DNA from 3 places in the Castellaniella sp. WN genome. Region 1 is predicted to be linked to each of the others. Evidence: predicted binding sites of a transcription regulator. Region 1 holds the regulator's gene; each other region holds the start of a gene.
The links. The regulator NrdR, encoded in region 1, represses ribonucleotide reductase genes. The targets are predictions, from matches to a motif close to CACNANATNTNGTG.
Positions count from the first base shown of each region.

Region 2: a site for NrdR is predicted at 2,947-2,960, ahead of ACTPOE_RS05375 (ribonucleoside triphosphate reductase). Genes of this name have one in related genera too.
Region 3: a site for NrdR is predicted at 3,139-3,152, ahead of ACTPOE_RS08860 (ribonucleoside-diphosphate reductase subunit alpha). Genes of this name have one in related genera too.

Region 1 covers NZ_JBTKZC010000001.1:2,273,612-2,282,969, forward strand. The annotation lists gene ACTPOE_RS10665 (transglycosylase SLT domain-containing protein) at 59-1,462, shown strand; gene fabI (enoyl-ACP reductase FabI) at 1,581-2,363, shown strand; gene ACTPOE_RS10675 (putative quinol monooxygenase) at 2,415-2,720, opposite strand; gene ACTPOE_RS10680 (helix-turn-helix domain-containing protein) at 2,708-3,583, opposite strand; tRNA gene ACTPOE_RS10685 (tRNA-Ser) at 3,649-3,739, opposite strand; gene ACTPOE_RS10690 (riboflavin synthase) at 3,850-4,494, opposite strand; gene ribD (bifunctional diaminohydroxyphosphoribosylaminopyrimidine deaminase/5-amino-6-(5-phosphoribosylamino)uracil reductase RibD) at 4,499-5,659, opposite strand; gene nrdR (transcriptional regulator NrdR) at 5,646-6,119, opposite strand; gene glyA (serine hydroxymethyltransferase) at 6,159-7,403, opposite strand; gene ACTPOE_RS10710 (YbhB/YbcL family Raf kinase inhibitor-like protein) at 7,483-8,115, opposite strand; gene tyrS (tyrosine--tRNA ligase) at 8,141-9,358, opposite strand, start outside.
Region 2 covers NZ_JBTKZC010000001.1:1,169,757-1,179,114, reverse strand. The annotation lists gene ACTPOE_RS05390 (sarcosine oxidase subunit gamma) at 1-45, shown strand, start outside; gene ACTPOE_RS05385 (anaerobic ribonucleoside-triphosphate reductase activating protein) at 113-868, opposite strand; gene nrdD (anaerobic ribonucleoside-triphosphate reductase) at 908-1,090, opposite strand; gene ACTPOE_RS05375 (ribonucleoside triphosphate reductase) at 1,134-2,906, opposite strand; gene ACTPOE_RS05370 (aldehyde dehydrogenase) at 3,030-4,511, opposite strand; gene ACTPOE_RS05365 (ABC transporter permease) at 4,575-5,423, opposite strand; gene ACTPOE_RS05360 (ABC transporter permease) at 5,420-6,274, opposite strand; gene ACTPOE_RS05355 (quaternary amine ABC transporter ATP-binding protein) at 6,297-7,382, opposite strand; gene ACTPOE_RS05350 (glycine betaine ABC transporter substrate-binding protein) at 7,479-8,330, opposite strand; gene ACTPOE_RS05345 (NAD(P)/FAD-dependent oxidoreductase) at 8,407-9,358, opposite strand, start outside.
Region 3 covers NZ_JBTKZC010000001.1:1,901,593-1,910,950, reverse strand. The annotation lists gene ACTPOE_RS08865 (ribonucleotide-diphosphate reductase subunit beta) at 1-516, opposite strand, end outside; gene ACTPOE_RS08860 (ribonucleoside-diphosphate reductase subunit alpha) at 611-3,076, opposite strand; gene ACTPOE_RS08855 (hypothetical protein) at 3,259-4,401, shown strand; gene ACTPOE_RS08850 (LysR substrate-binding domain-containing protein) at 4,417-5,325, opposite strand; gene ACTPOE_RS08845 (tartrate dehydrogenase) at 5,452-6,531, shown strand; gene ACTPOE_RS08840 (GAF domain-containing protein) at 6,528-7,016, opposite strand; gene ACTPOE_RS08835 (DUF2478 domain-containing protein) at 7,254-7,787, shown strand; gene ACTPOE_RS08830 (class I SAM-dependent methyltransferase) at 7,795-8,607, shown strand; gene ACTPOE_RS08825 (TOBE domain-containing protein) at 8,604-9,029, shown strand; gene ACTPOE_RS08820 (bifunctional diguanylate cyclase/phosphodiesterase) at 9,132-9,358, shown strand, end outside.

The DNA.
Region 1 (9,358 bases):
GTGATTCCCTGGGTAAAATCGGGAAATTCGCGCCCTGAAATCCCCCGATGATCCACCCATGAAAATCCTGCGACTTCTCCTGCCGCTGATCCTGGTGGTGCTGGCCGGCTGCGCCACCCGCCACCAGACGGCCGATCAGCGCCAGGCCTATGTGGCGGAAGACACCTCACGCACCGTCGACCTGACCCATCCGCCCCGCGACATGTGGGACCGCATCCGGCGCGGCTTCGCCATCCCCAATCTGCGCAACGAGCGGGTCGACTACTGGACGGACTACTACGCCTCGCACCCGCAATCGGTGCTGCTCATGAGCCAGCGGGCGGGCAAGTACCTGTACTACATCGTCGACGAGCTCAACCGGCGCGGCCTGCCCACGGAACTGGCGCTGCTGCCTTTCGTCGAATCCGCCTACAATCCCAACGCCCTGTCGCGGTCCCAGGCGTCCGGCCTGTGGCAGTTCATCCCCAGCACCGGCCTGCACTACAAGCTGGAACAGGACTGGTGGCGCGACCAGCGGCGCGATCCGGTGGCCTCCACCCAGGCGGCGCTGGACTATCTGAGCTACCTGTACGATTTCCAGGGCGATTGGTACCTGGCGCTGGCTTCGTACAACTGGGGCGAAGGCGCCGTGAAGCGCGCCATGGACAAGGCAGCCGGAGCCGGTCAGCCGACCGGCTACACCGCCCTGGACATGCCCGACGAGACCCGCAACTACGTGCCGAAGCTCCAGGCCATCAAGAACATCATCGCCCGCCCGGAAAAGTTCGGCATCACCCTGCCCAACGTCAGCAACGCCCCGTACTTCACCACGGTGCGCAAATCACGCGACATGGACATCGCCGTGGCCGCGGCCCTGGCGGAAATGCCGCTGGAGGACTTCCAGGCGCTGAATCCCTCGTACAACCGGCCCGTCATTCTGGCCGCGCACAATCCCGCCCTGCACCTGCCCCTGGACAAGGTCGGCGTCTTCAACGAAAACCTGGAATCCTACACGGGCCGCCTGTCGTCCTGGCAGGTCGTCCACCCGAAAAAGGGCCAGTCCCTGGCCAGCATCGCCAAGGCGCACGGCATCACCCTGGACCAGTTGCGCCAAGCCAACAAGCTGGGATCGAAGCAGACCCGCGCGACCGTCGCCACCTTGCTGATCCCCGCCCGGGAAGTCCCCGCGGGCGGCCTCATGCTGGCGTCCTACCAGACCTCCGCCACGGAACCGGCGGCCGGGGCGGCCCCGGCCAGGCGGGCGGGCGCTCCGACCCAGGCATCAGCCCGGCTGAACGCGCCGAACCTGCGTCCCAAGCCCAGCGTCCGCACTCACACGATCCGCCAGGGCGACACCCTGTATTCGCTGGCGCGGCGCTACAACACCTCGGTGGACGCCCTGCGCAAGCTCAACAACCTGAAGGGCTCCTCCCTGTCGGCCGGCCAGCGCCTGCGCGTGCCGGGGACCGAGGTGCAAGGATGAGACAGTACATGGTCCAGTCCCCTGCGGACTGGACCGTGCCTGACGAATCCAAGCGGCTTGCAAGCCGCGCGGTGGGGAGATCTTCGCTCCAATTGAACTTTCTAGACAGGAACACACCATGGGCTTTCTGAACGGCAAACGCATCCTGATCACCGGCGTACTCTCGAACCGATCCATCGCCTACGGCATCGCACACGCCTGCCGCGCCCAAGGCGCCGAGCTGGCCCTCACCTACGTCGGCGAACGCTTCGAAGGCCGTGTGCGCGGCTTCGCCGAGGAGCTGGGCAGCAGCATCGTCATCCCCTGCGACGTCGCCGACGACACCCAGATCGAAGCCACCTTCACGACTCTGCGCGAGCACTGGGACGGCCTGGATGGCCTGGTGCATTCCATCGGCTTCGCTCCGCGCGACGCCCTGGAAGGCGATTTCCTGGACGGCATGACGCGCGAGAACTTCCGCATCGCCCACGACATTTCCGCCTACAGCTTCCCCGCCCTGGCCAAGGCCGCGCTGCCCATGCTGGAAGGCCGCAACGGTTCGGTCCTGACCCTGACCTACCTGGGAGCGGAAAAGGCCATCCCCAACTACAACATGATGGGCCTGGCCAAGGCGTCCCTGGAAGCCAGCGTGCGCTACCTGGCCAAATCCATGGGCAAGAAGAGCCTGCGCGCCAACGGCATCTCCGCCGGCCCGATCAAGACCCTGGCGGCCAGCGGCATCCGCGACTTCTCCAACATGCTGAAATACGTGGAATCCCAGTCTCCCCTGGGCCGCAACGTCACCATCGAGGACGTCGGCAATGCCGCCGCCTTCCTGCTGTCGGACCTGGCCAGCGGCATCACCGGCGAAATCCTGCACGTGGACTGCGGTTTCTCAAACACTGTGCCGGGCATGGATTGAGGCCCGGCGGCGAAGCCGCCGGGCACGCTGTCCGCCAAGGTACGCGACCAGTCAGGCCGGTCGGCACGCCAACGCAACCGGGTCGCAGCGCGTGATCCCAGGCGGCGCAGCCAGCAGCGCATCGAAGCGCTCCAGCGCCTCGCGCACCGGAGCCAACGCCATGTGCGTCTCCCAGGCGGCCTCGTCCCGATACCATTCGCACAGCAGAAACACGTCGGGCCGGTCCTCGCGGCGCTGCACGGCATAACAGGCGACCCCGGACTCGGTCTCCGCCACCGTAACCAGCGAGCGCAGCACCGACTCCAGTTCGTCCAGCCGCTCCGGGCGGCCGCGTAATTCCACCATCAAAATATGCATGGCATGTTTCCTTCATCTGAACGGGATGGAGCACACAGCATGCCAGCCGCCTCCAGGCGAGTATTGTAGAAATGCGTCCTGGCCCGCGCCGATGCCAGGTAGGCGCCCGGCGTGATGCCTACCCGGCACCCGAAATCCCGGACGAAATGCGCCTGATCCCAGTACCCGCCCTCCAGCGCCGCGTCGACGACGCGCGCCCGCGGGTCCAGCATCAAGCGGCGCACCGTGCGCTGGAATCTCGCCAGGCGGGCGAACTCCGCCGGCGACTGGCCCGTCAGCGCCCGCCAGCGCCGTTCCATCTGCCTGCGCCCCAGGCCCAGTTCGGCAGCCAGATCGCCGATCCGCAACCGCCCGCCTTTCCGGTACGACAGAGCCATGCCCGCCTCGACCCACGGGTCGGGGGCATCGGGACGCAAGCGGGCCAGCAGGAAACGCTGGAGCAGCCCGGCACGCTCGACCCGGTCCGCCGCATCCGACAGACGATCCCGCAAGAGCCGACCCTCGGGCCCCCAGATCCGGGAGAATGAAGGCGCCTCGTCCCGGAGCACGGACTCCGCCGTCGGCATGAACCGGCCCACTGCGCCGGCCCTGAAGCGGACCGCGACGAACCCGACTCCGGACTGAGGCGCCAGATCCAGGACGGCGCGACGCAGGCAGAGCAGGTGGCCCGACGCCAGGGGCGCCGCCCGAGCGCCCGGCACGCGCGGGCGGAAGGGGACGCCGTAGTGGAAATACAGTTCGGCGCCGGTGCCCGGCAGCAGGACCGGCAGCGCGATGGACTCACCCGGAGCCGCTTCCCAGCCCCACAGGCGATCGATGAAGGGACGCAGCGCCGGCACCGGCGCTTGCTGGAACGTGATCATCGCGACAGTACCAATGAAAAAGCCCCTGGTTCCAGCAGATATGGAACCAGGGGCTCGATGGATCCTGGCGGACAAGGGGGGATTCGAACCCCCGATACGCTATTCACGTATACACGCTTTCCAGGCGTGCGCCTTCAACCACTCGGCCACCTGTCCTGCACGTCCGCACGACATGGCGGCAGACGAAGTCCGCTATTCTAACAGAAGAACGCCCGATCTGTCTGAGCACGGAACCAGGACCCGGAACCGGGCCGCGGCCAGTGCGATCAAGCGACACCACGGCCCGCGGGCGTGGCCATCCCCATGCCGCCCACCATGCGCTCGACGTAGCGGGCGATCAGATCGATCTCCAGGTTGACCGGGGAGCCGACCTCCAGGTTGCGCAAGGTCGTGACCTGAACCGTGTGGGGGATCAGGTTGATGGAAATTTCCGTGCCCTCCTCCTGGTCGTCCACGCGATTGACCGTCAGGCTGACGCCATTGACCGTGACCGAACCCTTGTAGGCCAGGTACTTCGACAGGTGGGCCGGGACGATGATGCGCAGTTCCGTCGATTCCCCCACGGCATCGAAGCAGGTCACGCGACCCACGCCGTCGACATGGCCGGACACCAGGTGCCCGTCCAGGCTGTCGCCCAGCCGCAGGGCATGTTCCAGGTTGACCTCGCCGGGGCGGTCCAGGCCGCAGGTGCGGTCCAGGCTCTCGCGCGAGACATCGACCTCGAATGCGTCCCCATGCAAGGCGACGACCGTCATGCAGGCTCCCTGGATGGCGATCGAATCGCCCAGCCGGGCCGCCGCCAGCGGCAGGCCGCCGGCCTGAATGGACAGGCGCACGCCCGCATCCTCGCCACCCCCCAGGGGGTGGACCTCGGTGATGCGGCCCACGGCCGCGACGATTCCAGTGAACATGGGACTATCCTATTTTCAAACCGCAGGCTTCGACCAGCGTCCTCCAGCGGGCCGGATCGCGCAGGCGCAGCCGCATGTCCCGGTCCAGTTGCAGGACATCCAGGAACTCGTACCGATAGGCCCGGTCCAGGCCCGCGACAGGGTCGGGCAGCGCCGCCAGACCCTGGCCGTCGCCCAGGACACTGGGCGCCAGATAGGCCACCCATTCGTCGACGAGCCCGGCCTGGACCAATGCGCCCTGCAGCCGCGCACCGGCCTCGACATGGACCTCGTTGATCTCATGGTCACCCAGCCAGCCCGTCAGTGCCTCCAGGGACAGGCCGCCGCGGTCGTCCGCGGGCAGCACGATGACGCGCACGTTGCGCGCCGCCAGGCGGGCGGCCTTGCCGGCATCGGGCCGCGTGGTGAAGATCCAGACCGGATCGCCGTTGATGATGCGGGCCTGTTCGCCCAGTACGAATTGCGTGTCCAGCACGGCGCGGACCGGCTGGCGCGGTGTCTCGACCGCGCGCACATCGAGCATGGGATCATCGGCCAGGACCGTGCCGATACCGGTCAGCACCATGCAAGCCCGGGCCCGCCAGCGGTGGCCGTCGTCGCGGGCGGCGTCCCCCGTGATCCACTGCGAGCGCCCATCGGGCAAGGCCATGTGCCCATCGAAGGACGAGGCGGACTTCAGCCATAGCCAGGGCGTGCCGCGCGTCATCCTGGCGCAGAAGCCGGGATTCTGCGCCAGAGCGTCCTCGGCGAACAGGCCGACGTCTACCTGGATGCCGGCTGCGCGCAGCCGTTCGATCCCGCCGCCGGCCACCTTGGGGTTGGGGTCCCGAAGCCCGATCACGACCCTCGCGACGCCGGCCGCGACCAGCGCATCGGCGCACGGCGGAGTGCGGCCCGTGTGACTGCAGGGTTCCAGCGTGACATAGGCCGTGGCGCCGCGCACGTCCACGCCCTGAAGGGCGGCCTCGTGCAGAGCCTGGGCCTCGGCGTGGCGCCCGCCCGCCCGCTGGGTGCTGCCCTCGGCCAGCCAGCGGCCGTCGCGCACCAGCACGCAGCCGACGCGCGGATTCGGGCTGCTGACGAACAGGGCCTGCTCGGCCACCCTCAGGGCGCGCCGCATCCAACGGTGGTCCTCGGTGGAGAAGGTGGATTCAGGCCGTGTCATCGGCATCGTCCGCACGGCGAAATTCGTCGATGGCCTGGACGAATTCGCGGATGTCCTCGAAACTGCGATAAACCGAGGCGAAACGCACGTAGGCCACCGGGTCGAGCTGGCGCAATTCCGACATGACCAGTTCGCCGATGTAGTCCGAAGGAACCTCGCGCCGACCGCTGGTCAGGAGGCGTTCCTGGATACGCGCCGCGGCGGCGTCCACCGCCGAGGCGCTGACCGGGCGCTTGCGCAGCGCCAGGGCCATGCTGCCGCGCAGCTTGGACGGATCGAAATCGACCCGCGTGCCGTTGCGCTTGACGATGGCGGGCATCATCAGATCGACCCGCTCGTAGGTGGTGAAACGCCGGTCGCAAGCCGTACAGCGGCGGCGGCGGCGGATCGTGTCGCCTTCCTCGGAAACCCGGGAATCCACGACCTGCGTATCGGCACAACTGCAGAACGGACACTTCATCTGCGCTACGGGCGCCCATGGGCGCCCGTTCCGGTTGGTTTAGCGATAGACCGGCAGGCGCGCGGTCAACTCGTTGACCCGCGCGCGCACCCGGGCGACGTTGTCGGCATCATTCGGATTGTCGAGCACGTCGGCGATCAGGTTGCCGGTGAGTTCGGCCTCGGCCTCCTTGAAGCCGCGCGTGGTCATGGCCGGCGTGCCCAGACGGATGCCGCTGGTGACGAAGGGCTTTTCCGGGTCGTTCGGGATGGCGTTCTTGTTCACCGTGATGTGCGCCTGGCCCAGGACGGCCTCGGCGGCCTTGCCGGTGATGCCCTTGGCGCGCAGGTCCACCAGCATCACGTGACTTTCGGTGCGGCCGGACACGATGCGCAGGCCGCGCTTGACCAGGGTGTCGGCCAGCACGCGAGCATTGGCGGCCACCTGGGCGGCATAGGCCTTGAATTCGGGTTGCAGGGCTTCGCCGAAGGCCACGGCCTTGGCGGCGATGACGTGCATCAGCGGGCCGCCCTGGATGCCGGGGAAGATCGAGGAATTGACGGCCTTTTCGAATTCGGCCTTCATCATGATCACGCCGCCGCGCGGGCCGCGCAGGGACTTGTGCGTGGTCGAGGTGACGAAGTCCGCATGCGGCACCGGATTTGGGTAGACGCCGCCGGCCACCAGGCCCGCGTAGTGGGCGATGTCCACCATGAACAGGGCGCCGTTGTCGTGGGCGATGCGCGCCATGCGCTCGAAGTCGATGTGCAGCGAATAGGCCGAGGCTCCGCCGACGATCAGCTTGGGCTTGTGGGTGCGGGCGAGTTCTTCCAGTTTGTCGTAGTCCAGGACCTCGTTGGCGTCCAGGCCGTAGGAATGGAAGTTGTACAGCTTGCCGGAGGCGTTCACCGGCGAGCCGTGCGTCAGGTGGCCGCCTTCGGCCAGGCTCATGCCCAGCACGGTGTCGCCCGGTTTCAGGACCGCCATGTACACGCCCTGGTTGGCCTGGGAGCCGGAGTTCGGCTGCACGTTGGCCGCTTCCGCGCCGAAGATCGCCTTCAGGCGGTCGATGGCCAGCTGTTCCACCACGTCCACGTATTCGCAGCCGCCGTAGTAGCGCTTGCCGGGATAGCCTTCGGCGTACTTGTTGGTCAGTTGCGTACCCTGGGCCTGCATGACGGCCGGGCTGGCGTAGTTTTCCGAGGCGATCAGCTCGATGTGCTGTTCCTGGCGGGTGTTTTCCTGCTGGATGGCGGCCCAGATGTCCGGGTCGGCCTGATCGAGGGTGCGGGAACGGTCAAACATATGAGGTAGTGGTCCTGGATGCAGAAAGGTCAGAAAAATCAGGGAAGTCAGGTCATTCTAGCGCGAACCCTCCACACCCCTACAGGGCGTGCAGGCGAGGGTTCAGGGTATAGGTTCCGGTCAGGGATGCCTGCGCAAGGACATGCCCCCGCATGGCCTCCAGGGCCTGCGCGCCCGTGAAGCGGCCGGATACACCCAACTCGGCCACGTCCAGCGCATAGACCGTGAAGACGTAGCGATGGACCCGCGCGTCGTTCCAGGGCGGGCAGGGACCGTCATAGCCGAAGTAGTCGCCATTCATATCGCGGTCGGCGGCAAACCAGCCGGTGTAGTCGTTCAGACCCTGGCGCGTGCCGTCCAGGGCCAGGGGGCCGGCCTTGCCGCGCGGCGTGATGCCGTTGGAGTAGTCGCCTTCGGCGACGGCGCGCGTGTCGGGCGACACGTCCACCAGGACCCAGTGGAAGAAATCGGTGCGCGGCAGATCGGCCGGGACCTCGCGACCCTCCTGGTTGACATCGTCGGGCCGCGTCGGCACGTCAGGATCGACGCACAGGATCGCGAAGGATCGCGTGCCCTCGGGCACGTCCGCCCAGGCCAGGTGCGGATTGCGGTTGCCGGCCAGGGTGACGTGGGCCTGCGAATCGATCCGCGCAAAGGCGTTGCGTTCGGGAATGACCCCCTGGTCGGGGAAGGATTCGCTGTGCAGTTTCATGGGGGCCTCCGTGGGTGCTGCGGGCTCAGGTCAGGGTGACCCGGGCGAACTTGCGCTTGCCGACCTGCATGACGTAGGTGCCCGCCGGCAGCAGCAGTGACTTGTCCTCGACGCGGTCGCCGTCGATGCGCACGCCGCCCTGCTCGATATTGCGCTGGGCCTCGGACGCCGAGGCCGCCAGCCCCGATTCGCGCAGCACCTTGAGGATGCCCATGGGCGCGACCCCGGCGGTGACTTCGGGCATGTCGTCGGGAATCACGCCATCGCGGAACCGGGCGTTGAATTGCTCCAGCGCGCGCGCGCCCGCTCCGGCGCCATGGAACCGGTCGACGATCTCGCTGGCCAGCAGGACCTTGGCGTCGCGCGGATTGCGGCCGGCGACGATTTCCGCCTGCAGGACGCCGATATCCTCCAGGGAGCGGAAGGACAGCAGATCGAAATAGCGCCACATCAGGGTATCGGAGATCGACATCAGCTTGCCGAACATGGAATCCGGCGCCTCGGTGATGCCGATATAGTTGCCCTTGGACTTGGACATCTTTTCGACCCCGTCGGTGCCTTCCAGAAGCGGCATCGTCAGGACGCACTGGGGCTCCTGGCCGTATTCCTTCTGCAGTTCCCGGCCCACCAGCAAATTGAACTTCTGGTCGGTGCCGCCGAGTTCGAGGTCTGCCTTCAGGGCCACGGAATCGTAACCCTGCAGCAGCGGGTACAGGAATTCGTGCACGGAGATCGGCACGCCGCCCTTGAAGCGGCGGGTGAAATCATCGCGCTCCATCATGCGGGCGACGGTGTAGCGCGATGCCAGCTGGATCAAGCCGCGCGTGCCCAGCGGATCGCACCATTCGGAGTTGTAGCGGATTTCCGTGCGGTCGGGGTCCAGCACCAGACTGGCCTGGGCGTAATAGGTCTTGGCGTTTTCACGGATCTGTTCCGGCGTGAGCGGCGGGCGGGTGGCGTTGCGGCCACTGGGATCGCCGATCTGGGCGGTGAAGTCGCCGATCAGGAAGATGACTGTATGGCCGAGATCCTGCAGCTGGCGCATCTTGTTGAGCACCACTGTATGGCCCAGGTGGATGTCGGGTGCGGTGGGGTCCAGGCCGAGCTTGATGCGCAAGGGCGTGCCGGTGGCGCGGCTGCGCGCCAGTTTGGCGGCGAATTCGGAAACGACGAGCAATTCGTCGCAACCCCGCTGGGCCACGCGCAGATCTTCGGCGATCCGGGGGTCGGCAGGGTCGGAGGG
Region 2 (9,358 bases), 1.1 Mb from region 1:
GCGGACTACGCCGTGCGCATGCTGCTGGACGCGATGCAGTCTTGAGCCCAGGCATCGGCGAGCCCCTGCGCACGCCCCCGATGCCTGGCGAATCCGAGCCGCCTGCGGCCTCTCAGCCGCGCCGCAATTCAAAGCGTTCGAATAACGCAGCCAACGCATCCCGCGCGGCCGCGCCCGGCCAGTCCCGCAAGGACTGGCCGCGTGCATTCAGGGCCTCGTCGGCGCAGCCCTGCGGACGGAACACCTGGACCGCGTAGCGCCGCACGCCCTGGCTCGCCAGCGTGCGGCCCAGCGCCACCAGGCCGTCCGCGTCGATCAGGTCGGGGTGGGCGGTGGTGCGGCATTCGAAATCGACGCCGCTGTCCAGCACGGCCCGCAGGCTGGCGCGGGCGGGTTCGCCGCTGCCGGCCACTTGCGTGACGCGGGCGTAGTCCTGGAAACCGGCCTTGATGTCGAGTCCGACCCAGTCGACGTCCTGCAGCACCTGGGCCAGGCGGCGCGGGTGGGTGCCGCCGGTGTGCAGGCCGATGCGGTAGCCCAGGGCGCGGGCCTCGCGGATCGCGATGCCCAGGCCAGGGTCCATGGTGGGTTCTCCGCCGCTGAAGACCACGCCGTCGATCAGTCCGACGCGGCGGCGCAGGAAGGCCATGACCTCGTTCCAGTCCAGCGGGCTGTCGGCTGTGCGCGGCTGCAGGTGCGGATTGTGGCAATAGCCGCAGCGCCAGGGGCAGCCCTGCACGAAGAGGACGGCCGCCAGCAGCCCGGGGTAGTCCGTGGCGGTGAAGGGCACCAGTCCGCCGATCTTCAGGCGGGGGATGGGGGATCGTCGGGCGCGGATGCGGTCCGGCGGGAGCAGCGTTGTTTGCATGTCGAGGGAGGCGCCCCTGGGGGGCGCCGCATGATCGCGTCAGGCGGCCTGGCGGGCGGGCGCCTGGCCGGTATGGCGTTCGACGAAGAAGCGGCGTTCGTGGAATTCGCCTTTCTTGCCGATGTTGAAGGACGACATGGGACGGTGGTAGCCCATGACGCGGGTCCAGATTTCGCAGGGCTGGCGTTCGGCGTCGTTCAGGGTGAGGGGGATTTGGTTCATGGTGATGCTCCTGTTCGAGTTGAGGGGGAAAAAGGAGGGCGGATCAGGCCGCCGCTTCGTGCGGGACCATATCGGCATGGAGCGCCGTCCGCTGTTTGCGGGCGATGAGTTCGTCGTCGCAGTGCGGGCAGAATTCGTGCTTGCCCGGCAGGTAGCCGTGCCTGGGGCAGATGGAAAAGGTCGGCGTGACCGTGATGTAGGGCAGCGAGAAGCGGCCGAGCGTGCGGCGCACCAGTTCGCGGCAGGCGTCGGCCGAGGACAGCGGTTCGGTCATGTACAGGTGCAGCACGGTGCCGCCGGTGTATTTGCGCTGCAGTTCGTCCTGGCGCTCCAGCGCTTCGAAGGGATCGTCGGTGAAGCCGACCGGCAACTGGGACGAGTTGGTGTAGTAGGGCATGTCCGGCGTGCCGGCCTGCAGGATGTCGGGCCAGCGGGCGCGGTCTTCCTTGGCGAAGCGGTAGGTCGTGCCTTCGGCTGGGGTGGCTTCCAGGTTGTACATGTGGCCGGTGGCTTCCTGGAATTCGACCATGCGGGCGCGCACGTGATCCAGCAGGCGCACCGCGAAGGCATGGCCCCAGGGGCTGGTCAGGTCGTGCTCGTCGGCCGTGAAGTTGCGGATCATCTCGTTGATGCCGTTGACGCCCAGCGTGGAGAAGTGGTTGCGCAGGGTGCCCAGGTAGCGGCGCGTGTACGGGAACAGGCCGTTGTCCATGTGTTCCTGGATCACGCGACGCTTGATTTCCAGGCTGTCGCGGCCCAGTTCCAGCAGTTCGTCCAGGCGGGCCATCAGGCCGGCCTCGTCGCCGGCGTGCAGATAGCCCAGGCGCCCGCAGTTGATCGTCACCACGCCCAGCGATCCCGTCTGTTCGGCTGAGCCGAACAGGCCGTTGCCGCGCTTGAGCAGTTCGCGCAGGTCCAGCTGCAGGCGGCAGCACATGGACCGGATCATGTTCGGCTTGAGTTCCGAATTGATGAAGTTCTGGAAGTAGGGCAGGCCGTACTTGGCGGTCATCTCGAACAGCCGTTCGGCGTTGGGGCTGTGCCAGTCGAAGTCGGGCGTGATGTTGTAGGTGGGGATGGGAAAGGTGAAGGCGCGGCCGCGCGCGTCGCCGGCCATCATGACCTCGATGTAGGCGCGGTTGATCATGTCCATCTCGGCCTGCAGCTCGCCGTAGGTGAAGGGCATTTCCTCGCCGCCGATCAGCGGTACCTGGTCGCGCAGGTCCTCCGGGCAGACCCAGTCGAAGGTCAGGTTGGTGAAGGGCGTCTGCGTGCCCCAACGCGAGGGCACGTTCAGGTTGTAGATCAGTTCCTGGATGCATTGCCGCACTTCGGCGTAGGGCATGGCGTCCTTGCGGATGAAGGGGGCCATGTAGGTGTCGAAGGAACTGAAGGCCTGGGCGCCGGCCCATTCGTTCTGCAGCGTGCCGAGGAAGTTGACGATCTGGCCGACCGCGCTGGACATGTGGCGCGGCGCGACGGCCTCGACCTTGCCGGGAACGCCGTTGAGGCCCTCGTTGAGCAGCGTGCGCAGCGACCAGCCGGCGCAGTAGCCCGACAGCATGTCCAGATCGTGGATGTGCAGGTCGGCCTGTCGATGGGCCTGGCCGATGGACTCGGGGTAGACGTGGCTGAGCCAGTAGTTGGCGATCATCTTGCCCGAGGTGTTCAGGATCAGGCCGCCCAGAGAATAGCCCTGGTTGGCGTTGGCGTTGACGCGCCAGTCCTGCTGGCGCAGGTATTCGTCGATGGAGCGGATCACGTCCACATTGGGGACGGGACGGTCGGCCGGGCTCTGGGGCTGGGTGAAAGTCATCCGGAATGCCTCTACATATTGTGTGTATGTGAATCGTAAACACAATATATGGTGGTATCAAGCAATCCGGAGACTTTTTTCGATAGCCTTGATGAGGGTCAAGAACAGGCGCTGAGCGTGGCGTTACGACAGGTCGATCCAGATCGTCTTGAGCTGGGTGTATTGGTCGTGCGCGTGGATGGAGTTGTCGCGTCCGCCGAAGCCCGACTGCTTGTAGCCACCGAAGGGCGTGGAGATGTCGCCTTCACCGAAGCTGTTGACGGTGACGGTGCCCGCGCGCAGCATCCGCGCGCCCCGGATCGCCCGCTTGCCGTTGGCCGAGAAAATCGAGGCGGCCAGACCATAATCGGTGTCATTGGCGACCGCGATCGCCTCCTCGAAGCTGTCGACCGGGATCACGCTCAGGATGGGGCCGAAGATTTCTTCGACGGCCAGCCTGGAATCGCGCCGGGTTTCGACGATGGTGGGTTCGACGAAGCCTTCGGATACGATCCTGCCGCCCATCAGAACCTTTTCCGTCCGGGTCGCTTCCAGGTAGGAACCGACTTTCTGGAAGTGCGCCTTCGACACCAGGGCGCCCACGCGCACGGCGGGATCCAGCGGATCGCCCACGAGCCAGTTCGCGGCCTCGGCCTTGACCCGCTCGAGCAGGCGGTCCTTGATGCCGCGCTGCACGATCAACCGGGAAGCGGCCGAGCAGTTTTCCCCCATGTTCCAGAAAGCACCGTTGACGACGTGCGCCGCCACGGCGTCCAGGTCTTCGGCGTCGTCCAGGACGACGCAGGGATTCTTGCCGCCCAGTTCCAGCACGACTTCTTTGAGATTGCTGGCGGAGGAATAATTCAGGAAGCGCCGCCCGGTCGCCGTCGAGCCGGTGAAGCTGACCATGTCCACGTCGGGATGTTTGCCCAGCGGCTCACCCACTTCGGCGCCGGAGCCCGTCACGATGTTCAGCACCCCGGCGGGCAGTCCGGCTTCGACCGCCAGTTCGGCCACGCGCAGCGCCGTCAGGGTCGTCTCGCCCGCGGGCTTCATGACGACCGAGCAGCCGGAGGCCAGGGCGGGGCCGATTTTCCAGGCCAGCATCAGCAGGGGAAAGTTCCAGGGCAGCACCAGGCCGACGACGCCGACGGGCTCGCGCACCACCATGGCGATATGGCTGTCCGAGGCGGGGGCGACCTGGTCGTAGATCTTGTCGATCAATTCGGCGTGCCATTTGAGCACGTGAATGGTTTCCGGCACGTCCACGGTCTCACAGTCGAAGATGGTCTTGCCGCTGTCGATGCTTTCCAGCACGGCCAGTTCGCGGGCGTGCGTTTCCATCAGGCGCGCCAGGCGCAGCAGGGTTTCCTTGCGCTCGCGCGGGTGGATGCGCGACCAGCGGCCGTCCTCGAACGCGGCGCGCGCGGCGGTGACGGCCAGGTCCACGTCTTCGGCGCCGCAGGCGGCGATGTCCGTCAACGCTTCGCCGGTGGCGGGATTGGTCGTGGCGAAGGTCCGGCCCGAGAGCGCCGGGCGGAACACGCCATCGATGAAAGCGTGTCGCGGTAGCGTCAGCCCCGCTGCGATTTGGTGATATTCAGCCGTGGTGAGGAAATTGGACATGGGAACTCTCGTGGTTGATGAACGATGGAGCACGGGGGATGGCCTCGGCGGGCTCGAGAGGCGTCATGCCCGGGCCTTTTCCTTGCCGCCCAGCGCCGCCTTGGACAGCCGGTCCATCAGCAGCGCCACCGCGACGATGGCCAGGCCGGCGCGCAGCCCCAGGCCCATTTCCATGCGCGTCAGGCCGCGGGTGACTTCCGCGCCCAGGCCACCCGATCCGACCAGGCCGGCCAGGACCACCATCGCCAGCGACAGCAGGATGCATTGGTTCAGGCCGACCAGCAGCGTGGGCATGGCGGCCGGGATTTCGATCTTGAGCAGGATGGTGCGTGGCGGCGCGCCCAGCGCCTGGCCCAGTTCCAGCAGGTCGTTCGGGATCTGCTTGAAGGCCAGGGTGGTCAGGCGCAGCATCGGCGGGATGCCGTAGACGATGGTGGCGATGATGGCTGGGACGCTGCCGAGGCTGAACAGGATCACGGCCGGGATCAGATACACCCAGGGCGGCACGGTCTGCATGATGTCCAGGAGGGGACGCAGAATGGCTTCCAGAGCTGGGCGGCGAGCCGCCAGCACACCCAGCGGAAAGGCGATGGACACGGACAGGACCACGGCCACCGTGACGAGGGTGATCGTCTGGATGGCTTCGGGCCACAGGCCCACGCCCCAGCAGAACCCCTGAGTCAGGGCCGTGATGACGGCGGGGCGCAGGCCCAGCAGCCGCAGGACGAGCGCGGTGCTGACGAGGATCAGCGCCCACGGCGGCAGAACCATCAGGAGCGCGGTCAGGCCGTTCAGCACGAACTGGATGACATCGCTGATGAAGGCGAACAGGGGATGCCAATGGACGTTCAGCCAATCCACCGCCGGGGTCAGCCAGGCGCCGGGTGAGAAGGTCGGCAGGATCGAGCTCATGCTTTTCTCCCTTTTTTGGGGCTGGAGGGGCCGGCGCTCTGGCTGAGCCGGTCCAGGATCATGGTCAGGATGACGATGGCCAGCGCCGCGTCGATGGACTTGGCGATGTCGAGCTTGCGGATCGCGTCGTAGATGGTCTGGCCCAGGCCGCCGGAGCCGACGATGCCGGCGATGACGACCATGCCGAAGGCTATCATCAGGCTCTGGTTGATGCCGGCCATGATGCTGGGCAGGGCGAACGGCAGCCGGATCTTGGTGAACATCTGCCAGCGCGTCATGCCGGTGGCCATGCCCAGTTCGAGATATTCGACGGGTGCCATCCGCATGCCGAGCGCCGCCAGGCGGAAGGCCGGGGGAAACGCCACGATCAGGGTGGCGACCAGCGCGGTCGCCGGGCCGTAGCCCAGCAGCGCGATCCCGGGCAGCAGGTAGATGTACGGGGGCAGGGTCTGCAGCAGGTCCAGCAGGGGTTCGGCAACGTGGCTCATCCCGCGGACATAGCCGCTCAGGATGCCCGCCGGGATCGCCAGCAGCAGCGCCAGCAAGGTGGCGGCGATGACCAGCGCCAGCGTGGCGGTGGTTTCGGGCCATAGATTCATCATCTGGCAGACCACCAGGGCGGCTGCGGACATGACCCCGAAGCGCCGGCCGACGAGCCGCCAGCCCAGCAGGCCGACCACCATCGCTACGATGTAGAACGGCGCCAGGTTCAAGACCCACAGAATGGCGTCGTTGAAGCCCTCCAGACCGTTTTGAATGGCGGTGAAGACCTGGCTGGAGTTGTCCGTCAGGCGGGCCAGCGCGTCCTCCATCCATGCGTCGAACGCAGAGATCAGACCGGTATCGTTCATGAGATACGTTCCTTGGGAGGACTCAGCGCGCGGCGGGCTGTTCGTTGCCCTGGATGCCGTTGAGCAGATCGCGGGGCGAGACGATGCCGATCGGGCCGCTGTCGTCCATGATGGCCACTGCGTCCAGGTCCTTGCGGGTGGACAGCGTGATCAGCTCGGCGATGTCGGTTTCGGATGTGGCGCTCGGCAGGGCCCCGACGGAGACGTCCGGATGCGAGGCGCGGAATTCGGCGACCGGGCGCATGATGGAGCGGGCTTTGACGAGATGCAGCCGCGAGATGCCAGCCACGAATTCCGCCACGTAGTCGTCGGCGGGATTGCGGACGATTTCCTCGGCGGTCCCCGTCTGGATGATGACGCCGTCCTTCATGATGGCGATGCGGTCGCCGATGCGGATGGCTTCTTCCAGGTCGTGCGTGATGAAGGCGGCTGATTTGCCCAACTGCTTGGTCAGCGTGCGGAATTCATCCTGCAACTGCCGCCGGATCAAGGGGTCGAGCGCGCTGAACGGCTCGTCCATCAGGATGATCTCGGGATCGGAGGCGATGGCGCGCGCCAGTCCGACGCGCTGCTGCATGCCGCCGGACAGTTCGTCGGGATAGTGGTTTTGCCAGTCGGACAGGCCGACTTTTTCCAGGGCTTCCGCCGCTGTCTTGTTGCGCTTTTCCTTGGGGACGCCCTGGACTTCCAGACCGAAAGCGGTGTTTTCCAGCACGGTGCGCTGGGGCAGCAGAGCGACGCTCTGAAACACCATGCCGATGTGGTGCGCGCGCATGTCGCGCAATCCGGCGGCGTCCAGTGTGGCCAGATCTTTGCCTTTGACCAGGACCCGGCCCTGGGTGGGGCTGATGAGCCGGTTCAGCAGGCGGATCAGGGTCGATTTCCCGCTGCCGGACAGGCCCATGATGCAGAAAATCTCGCCGCGCCTGACTTGCAGGCTCACGCCCGACACGCCGACCGTGCAGCCGAATTTTTGCAGGACGTCGCGTTTGGACAAACCCTGGGTGGTGATGGCTTGCATCGCCGCGGGCGCCTGTTCGCCGAATATTTTCCAGATCTGCTGGCAGTCGACCAGGATTTCTTCGGACTGGATGGTGCTTGTGGTCATGCGGAGCTCCTCCGGTTGCGCAGCGTGTGCACAAGTGGTTTCTCTTTTCTTGACCGGACTCCGGCTTTGCGGGGCGATGCCGGAGTCCGGGGGCGATCAATACTTCTTGATGTTTTCCCAGCGCTTGACGAGGTCTGCGTTCTTGGCGATCCAGGCGTCGCTGGCTTGCTGCACCGTCTGGCCGTCGTTCATGCCGACGTTGATGTCGCCGATGGCGCTCAGGGGCAGGTAGATGCCCGCCAGTATTTCGCGCACTTCGGGGTTGGCTTCAGCGTAGCCCTTCTTGCCGATCCAGTAGTAGGCCTGGGGGCCGGGGAAGACGTTCTTGGGGTCCTTCAGGAACTTCATGTCGTACTTGACCATCATCCAGGTCGGTTCCCACAACGTCACGGCGATCCATTCCTTGCGGTCCACGGCGGACTTCAAGGCGGCGGTCATGCCGGCCGTGCTGCCGTCGATCAGCTTGAGCTTCAGGTCGTAGGCTTTGACGGCCGAGGCGGCGTCGCGCATCAGTCCGGAGCCGGGCTCGATGCCGACGATCTTGCCGCCGAACTTGTCGGCGTTCTCGTTGAGCTGCTCCATGGAATCGATCGTCACGTATTTGGGCACAGCGACCGCCTGGTACAGGCCGTAGGACACGGGGGACAGCTTTTCCAGCCGGTTCTTGTTGCGGTTCCAGTAGTCCTGGGCGGCGTAGTCGATCTGCGAGGCCATGAACTGCACGTCGCCTTTGACCAGCGCGGCGTAGGCGATGCCGATTTCGGAGAATTCGGTCACCTTGACTTCGTAGCCGGCCTTTTCCAGGATGTTTTTTGTGACGTAGGTGATGGGGGTCAGGTCTTCCCAGGACATGCTGCCCATGGTGATGGTGCCTTTGGCGGCATAGGCGGAAGAAGCCATGGCGCCGGTCATGACGGCGGCGCAGAGCAGTTTGTTGAACAGTTTCATGTGGTGTCTCCTGATGTAGTGGTGTACTTCGGTGTCCGGGCCGCAGACCGGCCCGGGTGCTTGCGTCGGCGGGAGGTCAGCCCTCCCGGCCGGCACGCAACTGGTGCCATCGGATGACGGCATTGATGCCCAGCCAGGCGATTGGCTGCGGCGGCAGGCGGGGCGGCGGCGGTTGCCGCTGGAATTGCCGCAAGGACTCACTGTCCGTATCGGTCGCCAGCTCCGCAGCCATCATGCCGGCCAGGGTGCTCTTGACCGTGCCCAGTCCGTTCTCGCAGCAGGCGGAGTAAAGTCCCGGCTCGATTTCCCCGAAAGCGGGTGCATGGTTCGTGCTCAGGCACAGCGCCCCCGCCCAGCTGAATTCCATGGAAACGTCCTTCAGGGCGGGAAACCGTTTGTCGAAGGAGCGCCGCTGCCGGGCGGCGATGTCCGCCACCTGCCGTCCGGATACCCGGATGTCCGGGTTGTAGGTGAAGTGTGTCCGGACAACGATCCGCGATTGTCCATCGCGGGTGATCTTGCGCAGCGTGGCGCCCATGGGGTCGGCGGGCAGCAGCGCCCAGCGGTCGGCGCCGCCGGCGCCGGCCGGGAACGCGGCCGTCATGGATGCGTAGGTGTAGACGTGGATCAGGCGATGCCGGAAATGCCCGAAGCTCTCGACGTGGCCGTTGACGGCCAGGATGACGCGCGGAGCCTGGACGCTGCCCCGGGTCGAGACCGCCTCCCAGACCGGACCCTTGCGGGCGAGCGACAGCACGGGAGAATGTTCGAACAGGTCGACGCCGCCAGCCAGTCCTTCGGCCAGACGCCGGATGTAGTCGGCGGGCTGGATCATCACCGCGCCCGGGGTATGGACGCCCCCCAGGTAGTAGCCGGTGCCGGTGATCTCGCGCATCTGGGCGGCGTCCAGGGTTTCGCTGGGCTCTCCGATCTGCCGCAACGAGTCGGCAAAGGCGCGGTTCAGTTTCAGGCCTCGTTCCGTGGCGGCGGCGTTGATTTTGCCCGAGGGATCGAAGGTGGTGACCGGC
Region 3 (9,358 bases), 370 kb from region 1:
GTCGTAGCTGACTTCGAAGGCCCGGTTGAAGACCTCGCTGACGACGCGCAGGCGGCTGATGGCTTCCTTGACCGACAGGATCTCGTTGAGGATGTCGTCCGGGTTGTCGAAGCTGTTGCGGACGATTTCGGAATACGTCGCGGCGTGGACGATCTCGTTCTTGGTGATCTCCACCCAGCCGGACCAGGCCTCGCTGCTGGTGCAGACCGGGGCCAGCACGGCGGCGATGGAGCGCGAGGCGACGCTGTCGGCCTCCCATTGCCACGCCAGGGTCTTGACCATCATGTCGTAGGTATGGCGGTCGCAGGTCTTGAACTGCACGTTGCAGGTGGAATAGTCGAACTCGTTCTCGTCCCAATCCTGGTTCTTCAGCGTCTTGTAGAGCTTCCAGATCTCGGGATAGAACTTGTTGATCGTGTCGAACAGGCCCAGGTCCTGGCCCAGGATGATTTCCGGGAAGGCGTAGTCGGACTTTTCGGTGTTGAAGATCTTGGTGGGCAGGGCTTTTTGGGTCATTTTCGGGTCGTGCCAGGGATGAGGGCGGTCGGGATCCCGGAACGGTCGTCCGGGGCCGGGAGCGTGCGAGCGGGCCTTGCGGCGCGGACAAGCCTTACATCGTGCAGCTTTCGCAGACGATTTTTTCTTCCACGCCGTCGTGGATGCTGCCGGCGTTGTCCAGCGTCTTGTCCGAGGCCACGTTCGAGTTGTAGTAATAACGGGTTTTCATGCCGTACTTCACCATGGTGAAGTAGTGGGTGAGCAGTTCCCGGCTGGAGACCTTGTCGTCGTCCTTGATCCGGCGCCACAGGTCGGCGGAAATCCCCTGATCGGTGAATTTCTGGAACACCGCGTAGGCCTTGATCATGTCGACTTCGGAGATGTCCCAGGCCGACTGGTAGAAATAGGCCGGGTTGTCGCTGTCGGGCGCGGCCCAGCGGATCGTGACCGAGCCGTCGGTCTTGTTCAGCGTGACGTCGCGCACGGGATAGAGCGAATTGGGCTTGCCCAGCGCCTTGGAGGACGATTCGCCCGGCATGTACGCCACCAGGCAGGAATGGGCGATGCCGCCGTTCTGCATGATTTCGGCGCGCAGGGCTTCCCAGTCGTAGCGGTTGCGGAAGTCGCCCAGTTCGTCGACGTTGCGGTTGTAGGTGTCGATCGGCAGCCAGCCGTCGGGCCAGCGGGTCTTGTGCATCCAGGGCGCGACGCCGCGCTCCTTGCTGATGCGCAGCGAAGCCCGGATGGCATGGTACATGTGGCGCTCGGCGATGCGGTGCAGTTCTTCGCGGCCCTCGTCGGTATCGTAGCGCAGGCCTTTGCGGGCCATGTGGGTGGCCACCCCCATCAGGCCCACGCCGGCGTTCATGCGGGCCTTGGCGGTCACGGCCACGTGGGGCAGCACGTAGTGGGAGTTGAGGATGCAGTAATCGATCATCTTCAACGTCAGGTACATCGCTTCCTGGTAGGTCTCGTCGTCGTCCTCGCCGATGGCGTCGTAGGCGATGGCCCCCAGCGAGCACAGGGCGATCTCGGGTTCTTCATGGATCTCGGCCACGCGGGCGACCCGGCCGCCCTTGCCCGTTTCGTCGGACAGGATGTCGTCGCCCGCCTTCAGCTCGCCGGCGAAGATGACGCGCGGCAGGGTGGAGTCGGCGACCGCGACGGTCAGCGCGGCGTTGAAATTGAAGGTCCGCATCGTCCCGTCGGCCAGCTCGACCGTGACGAAACCCACTTCCCGGTCGGAATACAGGTCCTGCATTTCCTGGTAGGGACGGTTGGGCTCGCTGATCTCCAGGCACAGATTGCTGGAGTGGATGGGTTCCTTGAAGGGCGTGTGGCGGTTCATCTCGTCGATGTTGGCCAGGTAGGCCACGCCGGTCTCCAGCGCTTCGTTCAGCGAGGTCAGGATCAGGTCGCGCGGCTTGAAGGTTTCCTTCTTGAAGGCCGGGTCGCGTTCCAGGCGCTCGTATTCGCGCTTGAAGGCGGCCGAGTCGGGGCCGAAGAACAGCCGGGTGAGCTCGGGGGCGGTGCGCACGTTGAACGAGAAGGCTTCCTCGTTGCGGGCGGCCTTTTCGGCGAAGAGCTTGTTGGTGACCAGCGCGTAGTGCAGGTCGCGGTTCTTGCGGTCCTCGGTGCTGCGCGGGTTGCGCAGGTAGGCGATGACCTCGGCCTCGGGATCGAAGCCGGAATAGTAGGTGGTGCAGGCGCCGCCGCGTCCGGCCTGCATGTTGGCGTGGACGGCCTTGCCCAGGGACGCCAGGTAGGGCAGCTTGCCCTGGTGCTGGATCAGGCCGCCGCGCACCGGGTCGCCCTTGCTGCGGGTGATCAGGTGGCTGCCGATCCCGGCCGAGGCCGCCGTCATGCGGTAGGCGATGTGGTCGCCGATGGCCAGGGACGATTCGTTGTCGTCCACCACGTACAGGCAGCACGAGGCGAAGCCGCGCAGCTTTGTGCCCAGGTTCACGTAGTTGGGCGTGGGCGCCGAGATCCGCTTGGCGGAGAATTCGGTGTAGAAGCGCCGCACCAGGTCGATCCGGCGCTCGGCGGGCTCGTTTTCCGACAGGGCCATGGCCATGCGCATGTAGACGAACTGCTGGGTCTCGTATTCCTGCCGGGTGACGCGGTTCTGCAGGCTGTACTTCTTGCGGATGTAGTGCAGCGAGAAGTGCGGCGTGTCGTAGTCCTGTTCATGATCGATGAAGGACTCGATCTCGGCGTATTCGGCGTCGGTGTAGTTCATGCGCACCATCACCCCGTCGGCCACCATCCGGTCGTGCAGTGCCTTGACGCTGGGGATGGAGGGGCCGTGGATGATCTTGTGCAGGTGGGACGCATAGAGCCGGCCCGCCATCAGGTAGTAGGACCAGGTGCCCTTGTCCAGGCAGTTCTGGATCAGCTTTTCCTGCAGGTCGGCGGTGGAGACCGTTTCGGGCATGGTGCTGACGGCTTGCAGTACGATGCTGCTCCAGTCGACTTTCTGGCCCAGGTTGGCGGCGGCCCATCGGCCCCAGCCGTTGAGCTTGCTGGGGATATAGGGTTCGATGCGTCCATCACGCTTGACGATGTTCTTGATCACGGCCGACAGTCCTTGGTGGTAGTGCTTTATATTCTACATGTAGTGCGGCTGGAAATAATAAACACAATATATGGTATGAGCAAGTGCGGTTTCAATTTCTTCCTCTGAAACATTTTCGGGGTTTCGGCGGCCCCGGGCATCGTGGTACCCTGGTCTGCTTCGGGGGTTTTGCGCTTCGTCCCATGAATGGAATCGTCCGGCTGCTGGCCGCGTCGGTCCTGCTGTGCGGCACCGGCCTCGCGCCGGCCCGGGCCTGGCAGGCGGCCGACCCGGATCCGGCGCTCATCGAACTGGCTCCCCAGCGTTACGCCGTTCCCGACGTGCCCCGCGATGTCCCGTCCGACGTGGCGCCGGACGCGGACGCGTCCGATACGGCATCGGAATCGGCATCGGACACCGGCCCGGGGATCCGCTATGACCTGCTCTTCCTGGACGGATCCGTGGATGGCTACGGATACCGGCCGGGAGGGGCCGGCCTGCGCTGGTTTGGCACGGCCGCCGATCCGGCGGCGCCGCCGGATCGGCTCGGTCCGGTGACGTCCGGAGGCCTGGATGCCTGGTCGCTGGGTGCGCGGAATTGGCGCTACCGCAGTTCCGCCGGGTATGGCGTGACCCTGGGCAACACGTCGACGGGCGGGTCTGCCTGGGGGCGATCCGTGCGCCTGGCGGGGGTGGGCCTGTCCCGATCCCTCCCTTCGGGACGCCTGCGCGCCGGCTCGTGGGACTACGCCGTGGCGGCCGGCGCCCTGGACGGTGCGGCCGGCCGCGTGGCCGCCGAGGGCGACCTGGCGTATGGACCGGTCGCGGTCGACGCGACCACGCGCTATGCACTGGACCGCGACCTGGTCCTGGCCTCGCGATTGCAGGGCACCCGGGGCCTGACGGCGCTGGGGCTGGGCGGCGACTACGCCATGGGCGACGCGGGCGCCTGGCGGTTCGGGGTGTCCGGGTCGCGCCAGCCGCTGGCCGAGGGCTGGCGCCGCCAGCTGGGCTATACCCTGGGCCTGGTGCCGGGCTGGGACCTGTCCTGGGTGAATGCGCGGCAGGGGCCCGGCTATGCCGACCTGGCCACGGTCGGCGGCGACGCCGGCTGCGATTGCGTCAGCAACCAGTGGCAGCTGGACCTGGCGGCGGGCCGTTGGGGTTCGTTCAGCGGTTCGTTCGAACGGCGGGTGGACGCGGCGGGCGGCCGGGACGAACGGGTCGGCCTGGTTCACGGCTTCCGTTACGGCCCGCACCTGAGGGTGCGCCTGGAGACGAACCGCAACCTGACGTCCGGGGACTACGGCCTGGGCGCGCGGCTCTCGCTGCCGCTGGACTGGTAGGGCGGGTCGCCGGTTTCAGGAGGTCTCCATCCGGGGCGAGAAATATGCCTGCAGGTGCTCGATGCAGGCCTTGACCTTGGCGGAGTTGTCCAGCCGCTGCGGATAGACCGCCCAGATGCCGGCGTTCTGCCGGTAGTTCGGCAGGAGGTGGACGAGCGCGCCCGTTTCCAGGTGCCCGCGGGTGTCCCAGAGCGAACGCAGGACGATGCCGTGGCCCGCCAGGGCCCAGGCCAGGGCGATCTCGCCGTTGTTGGTGACCAGGGAGCCGCCGACCTTGACGTTGGTGATGGCATCCTTGTGCGACAGGGCCCAGATGCCCACCGGATGGTCGCGCTCGCGCACGATCAGGCAGTTGTGGCGGGGGAGGTCCTGCAGCCTGCGGGGCCGGCCGTGCCGTTCCAGGTAGGACGGCGCCGCGCACAGGATGCGGTGGTTGTCCGCCAAGTGGCGCGCGATGTAGTTCGGATCGATCATGTCCCCGATGCGGATGTCCAGGTCGTATTGCTCCTTGGTCATGTTGACCAGCTGGTCGAGGATGTCCAGCTTGATCTGGATGGCGGGATAGCGCAGGGAAAAGCCGGCCAGGGCGGGCGCCACCACCTGGCGGCCGAATCCCATGCTGGTCGAGATCCGCAGCGTGCCCCGGGGCTCGCTCTTGAACCGGGCGATCCGGTCATGCAGCTGTTCCACGTCTTGCAGGATCCGCAAGGCCATGGCGTGGGCCTGTTCGCCCTGTTCGGTGAGCGTCACCTGGCGGGTGGTGCGGTGGAACAGGAGCGTGTCCAGTTCGGATTCCAGCAGTTTGATGTGTTTCGTGACGTAGGCGGGCGAACTGCCGATCATTCGCGCCGCCTGGGAAAAGCTCTGGTACCGGGCCGCCTCGCAGAACACCCGCAGGGCGTCGATGGTCAGGGTTTCTTTCATGATCCGTAAAAACTGTTTTGACAGTATGGGAATTGTAGGCTGGAAAGCTTCTTTATATAGTCCTCCCGGAAGCCAAAACGGCGCGGCATCCGCCGCCTTCCGATGACCTTTGACTCACACGACATCATGCACACATTCAACATCGCCGTGATTCCCGGGGACGGGATCGGCAAGGAAGTCATGCCCGAAGCGCTGCGCGCGCTGGACGTCTTGCGGCGCCGGCACGGCCTGGACCTGCGTTTCGAGCACCTGGACTGGGCCTGCGCCGAATATTGGCAGCGGCACGGCGACATGCTGCCCGCCGACTGGTTCGACCGCCTGAAGGGGTTCGACGCGATCCTGTTCGGGGCGGTGGGCTGGCCCGACGTGGTGCCCGATCACGTGTCCCTGTGGGGTTCGCTGTTGAAGTTCCGGCGAGAGTTCGACCAGTACATCAACCTGCGGCCCGTGCGGCAGATGCCCGGCGTGCCGGCGCCCCTGGCGGGCCGCCGGCCGGGCGAGATCGATTTCCTGGTGGTGCGCGAGAACACCGAGGGCGAATACACCGACCTGGGCGGCCGGATGTACGCGGGCACCGAGCGCGAGATCGTGATCCAGGAGTCGGTCTTTTCCCGCCACGGGATCGACCGTGTCCTGAAATACGCCTTCGAACTCGCGCGGCAGCGGCCCCGGCGCACGCTGACTTCAGCGACGAAGTCCAACGGGGTGGCGATCAGCATGCCGTACTGGGACGAGCGGCTCCAGGAGATGGCGGCGCGTTATCCGGACGTGGCCTGGGACAAGCACCACATCGACATCCTGTGCGCGCGGTTCGTGCTGCAGCCGCAGCGTTTCGACGTGGTGGTGGCCTCGAACCTGTTCGGCGACATCCTGTCCGACCTGGGGCCGGCCTGCACCGGCACGATCGGCATCGCCCCGTCCGCCAATCTCAATCCCGAGCGCCGCTATCCTTCGCTGTTCGAGCCGGTGCACGGGTCGGCGCCCGACATCTATGGGCGGAACATCGCCAATCCGGTGGGCATGATCTGGTCGGCCCAGATGATGCTGGAATTCCTCGGCGAGCGGGACGCCGGCTGCCGGGCCGCCGCCGGCGAGCTGATGGCGGCCATCGAACGGACGCTGGAGCAGGGGCCGCGCACCCGCGACCTGGGCGGTTCGGCGGACACGACCGGGATGGGCCGCGCGATTGCGGAGCGTTTGGGCTAGCGCAAGCGGTCCATGAAGACCCGGCACAGGGCCTCCATTCCGCGCCGGTCGTCCTCGTCGAAGCGGTCCGTGACGGGACTGTCGACGTCCCAGACGCCCAGCAGCGATCCGTCCGCGCGCACCAGCGGCACGACGATTTCCGATTGCGAGGCGGAATCGCAGGGAATATGCCCCGCGAACGCGTCGACGTCGCGGACGACCTGGGTCCGGCGGGTTTGCGCGGCCGTGCCGCAGACGCCCGCGCCGAGGGCGATGCGGATGCAGGCCGGCTTGCCCTGGAAGGGACCGACCACCAGTTCCGTGCCGTCGTACAGGTAGAAGCCCGCCCAGTTCAGTTGCGGCAAGCCGTCGAACACCAGGGCGCTGAAGTTGGCCGCGTTGGCGATGAGGTCGGGTTCCCCCGCGATCAGGCCGCGCGCCTGGGCGGCCAGGTCGGCGTAGTGTTCCGCCTTGCTGGCGTAGGTCCGGGGGGCGAATGTGAACATCTGGATTCCAGGAGGATGAAAGGAGGAAACTTCATTGTAGGGCGGGCTGTCCGCCAGTCCGGGATCGCGTGATGATCGTTATAGCCATTAATATATAGCGTATGTGTGCACGTCTGGCTTATCCTGTATCCGGAGGCGTTTGCGTGGCGTCAAGGCCGGGCCGGCGACCTCGCATGACAATGGCGGGGCATGGCTTGGCCCATGTCCCCGTCCGGCCCGACGCCAGGAGATCAGCCCATGAATACCGACGCGCTGCCGATCGCCGCCATCGTGCACGATCATGAGGATGGGGCCGACGCCTTGGTGCGGGCCTTCGTCGAGCGTCAGTCCCGTGCGGGGCTGGACGTGCGCGGCCTCGTGATGGAGCCGGGCGTCGAAGGCCGGAACCGGTCGCGGCGGCGCCTGCGGGACATCCGGACCGGCGAGTCCTTCGAGATTTTCCAGGACTTGGGCGTGGGATCTCAGGCCTGTTGCCTGGACGTCTTCCGGCTGGCGGCTGCCAGTGCGGCGCTGCGCGTGGCCGGGGACGCCCGCCCGGACCTCGTGGTGATCAGCCGCTATGGCCGCCAGGAAGCGGGCGGCGGCGGTTTCGCCGCGGAATTCCTCGCCTTGATGACCGAGGGCATTCCGGTGCTGACCATCGTTGCCGGCGAATTCCTGGAAGACTGGCGGCGCTTCACCGGTGGCCTGGGCGTCGAGCTGCCCGTGGACGCGGGTCTGCTGCACGCATGGAGCGCGCGGGTGTGCGCGGCTCCGGCGTCCGGTCGGTGAGGGCGGCATGAAAGACGGAGCCCCCACGATCGAAGACCTGGATTTTGCCCGGCTGTATCGCAACCACATGGCCCGCAGCGGCCGCCCGCCGAAACAGGCGGGCGAGTGGGATGCCCGGGTGCGGGCGGGCGGCATGTCCCGGGTGGGCGCCAGCGGCTATGCCGGCGACTTCCTCTCGCGCATGGACCTGCGCGGCGCGCGCACGCTGCTGGACGTGGGTTGCGGCCCCGGCACCATCTGTCTGCCCCTGGCCGGACGCCTGGAGCGCGTCTACGGTCTGGATTACAGCGTAGCCATGCTGGATTCCCTGCGCGGGGAGGCGGCGCGGCTGGGCGTCGGAAATGCCGTGGCGATCCATCGCGCCTGGGAGGACGACTGGTCCGACGTGCCGGTCTGCGACATCGCCGTGGCCTCGCGGGCGTCCAATGTGGCCGACCTGGATGCCGCGCTGGACAAGCTGTCGGCCCATGCCCGGCTGCGCGTCTACATGACGCACCTGGTGGGCGGCCATTTCATGGATCCCGCCATTGCCGACATCCTGGGGCGCCGACACCAGGGGTTTCCTGACTATATTTACGTCGTCAATCTGCTGCACCGCAAGGGGATCCACCCCCGCGTGGACTATATCGAGGTTCCCAGCCGCCTGGCGGGGACGGCCTCGTTCGAGGCATTCGCCGTGCGGGTATCCTGGACCTATCCGGATCTCGGGAACCGGGAACTGGCCCGCCTGCGCGCTTGGTATGATGCTGATCCGGGGCGCGCGGCCCTGGGCGGCGCGCCGATGCGGTGGGCCTTCATTCATTGGGAGAAAGCGATATGAAAACGAGCGCGCGCAATACTTTCACCGGCACGGTCTCGAACATCCGGCCAGGCGCCGTCAACGACGAGATCGGCATCGCCCTCGCGGGCGGGCGCTCGATCCATGCCATCATCACCTCCGGCAGCGCGAAGGCGCTGGACCTGCGGGTCGGCTGCGAGGTTTTCGCGCTGGTGAAATCTTCGTCGGTCATCCTGGTCGTCGAAGAAGGCGCGGCCCGCTTTTCGGCGCGCAATTGTCTGCAGGGCAGAATCACGCGTCTGGAAACCGGGGCGGTCAACACCGAGGTCGTGCTCGATTCCGACGGCCTGGCCCTGGCCGCGATCATCACCAACGAAAGCGCGCGCGGGCTGGGTCTGACCGTGGGCAGCCAGGTGCGGGCGATTTTCAAGGCCTCCAGCGTCATCGTCGGCGTGGCCGGCTGAGCCGGCTGATTTTCGGTGGATTGATTCCCGCCGGTTCCGTGTATATTTTCTTCTGGCGGCGTCATTCCCGGCGCCGGACATGACACGCAGGGGAGGCACGGATTGTCCGATTCTCGCGGCACGGGTCCGCGCGCAGGATTGCTCGACAGCCTTCGGGCGCGCCTGTTCCTGGCGGTGCTGGCGGTCATCGTGCCGATCTTCTGCGGCCTGGGCTACTACGTCTGGCATCAGTACCGGAGCTTGATGACCAACAGCGAACGCTCGGCCGAGAGCCTTGTCAGCGTGACGGCGGCCTACGACCGGGCACTGATCAACGACGCCAGCGACGT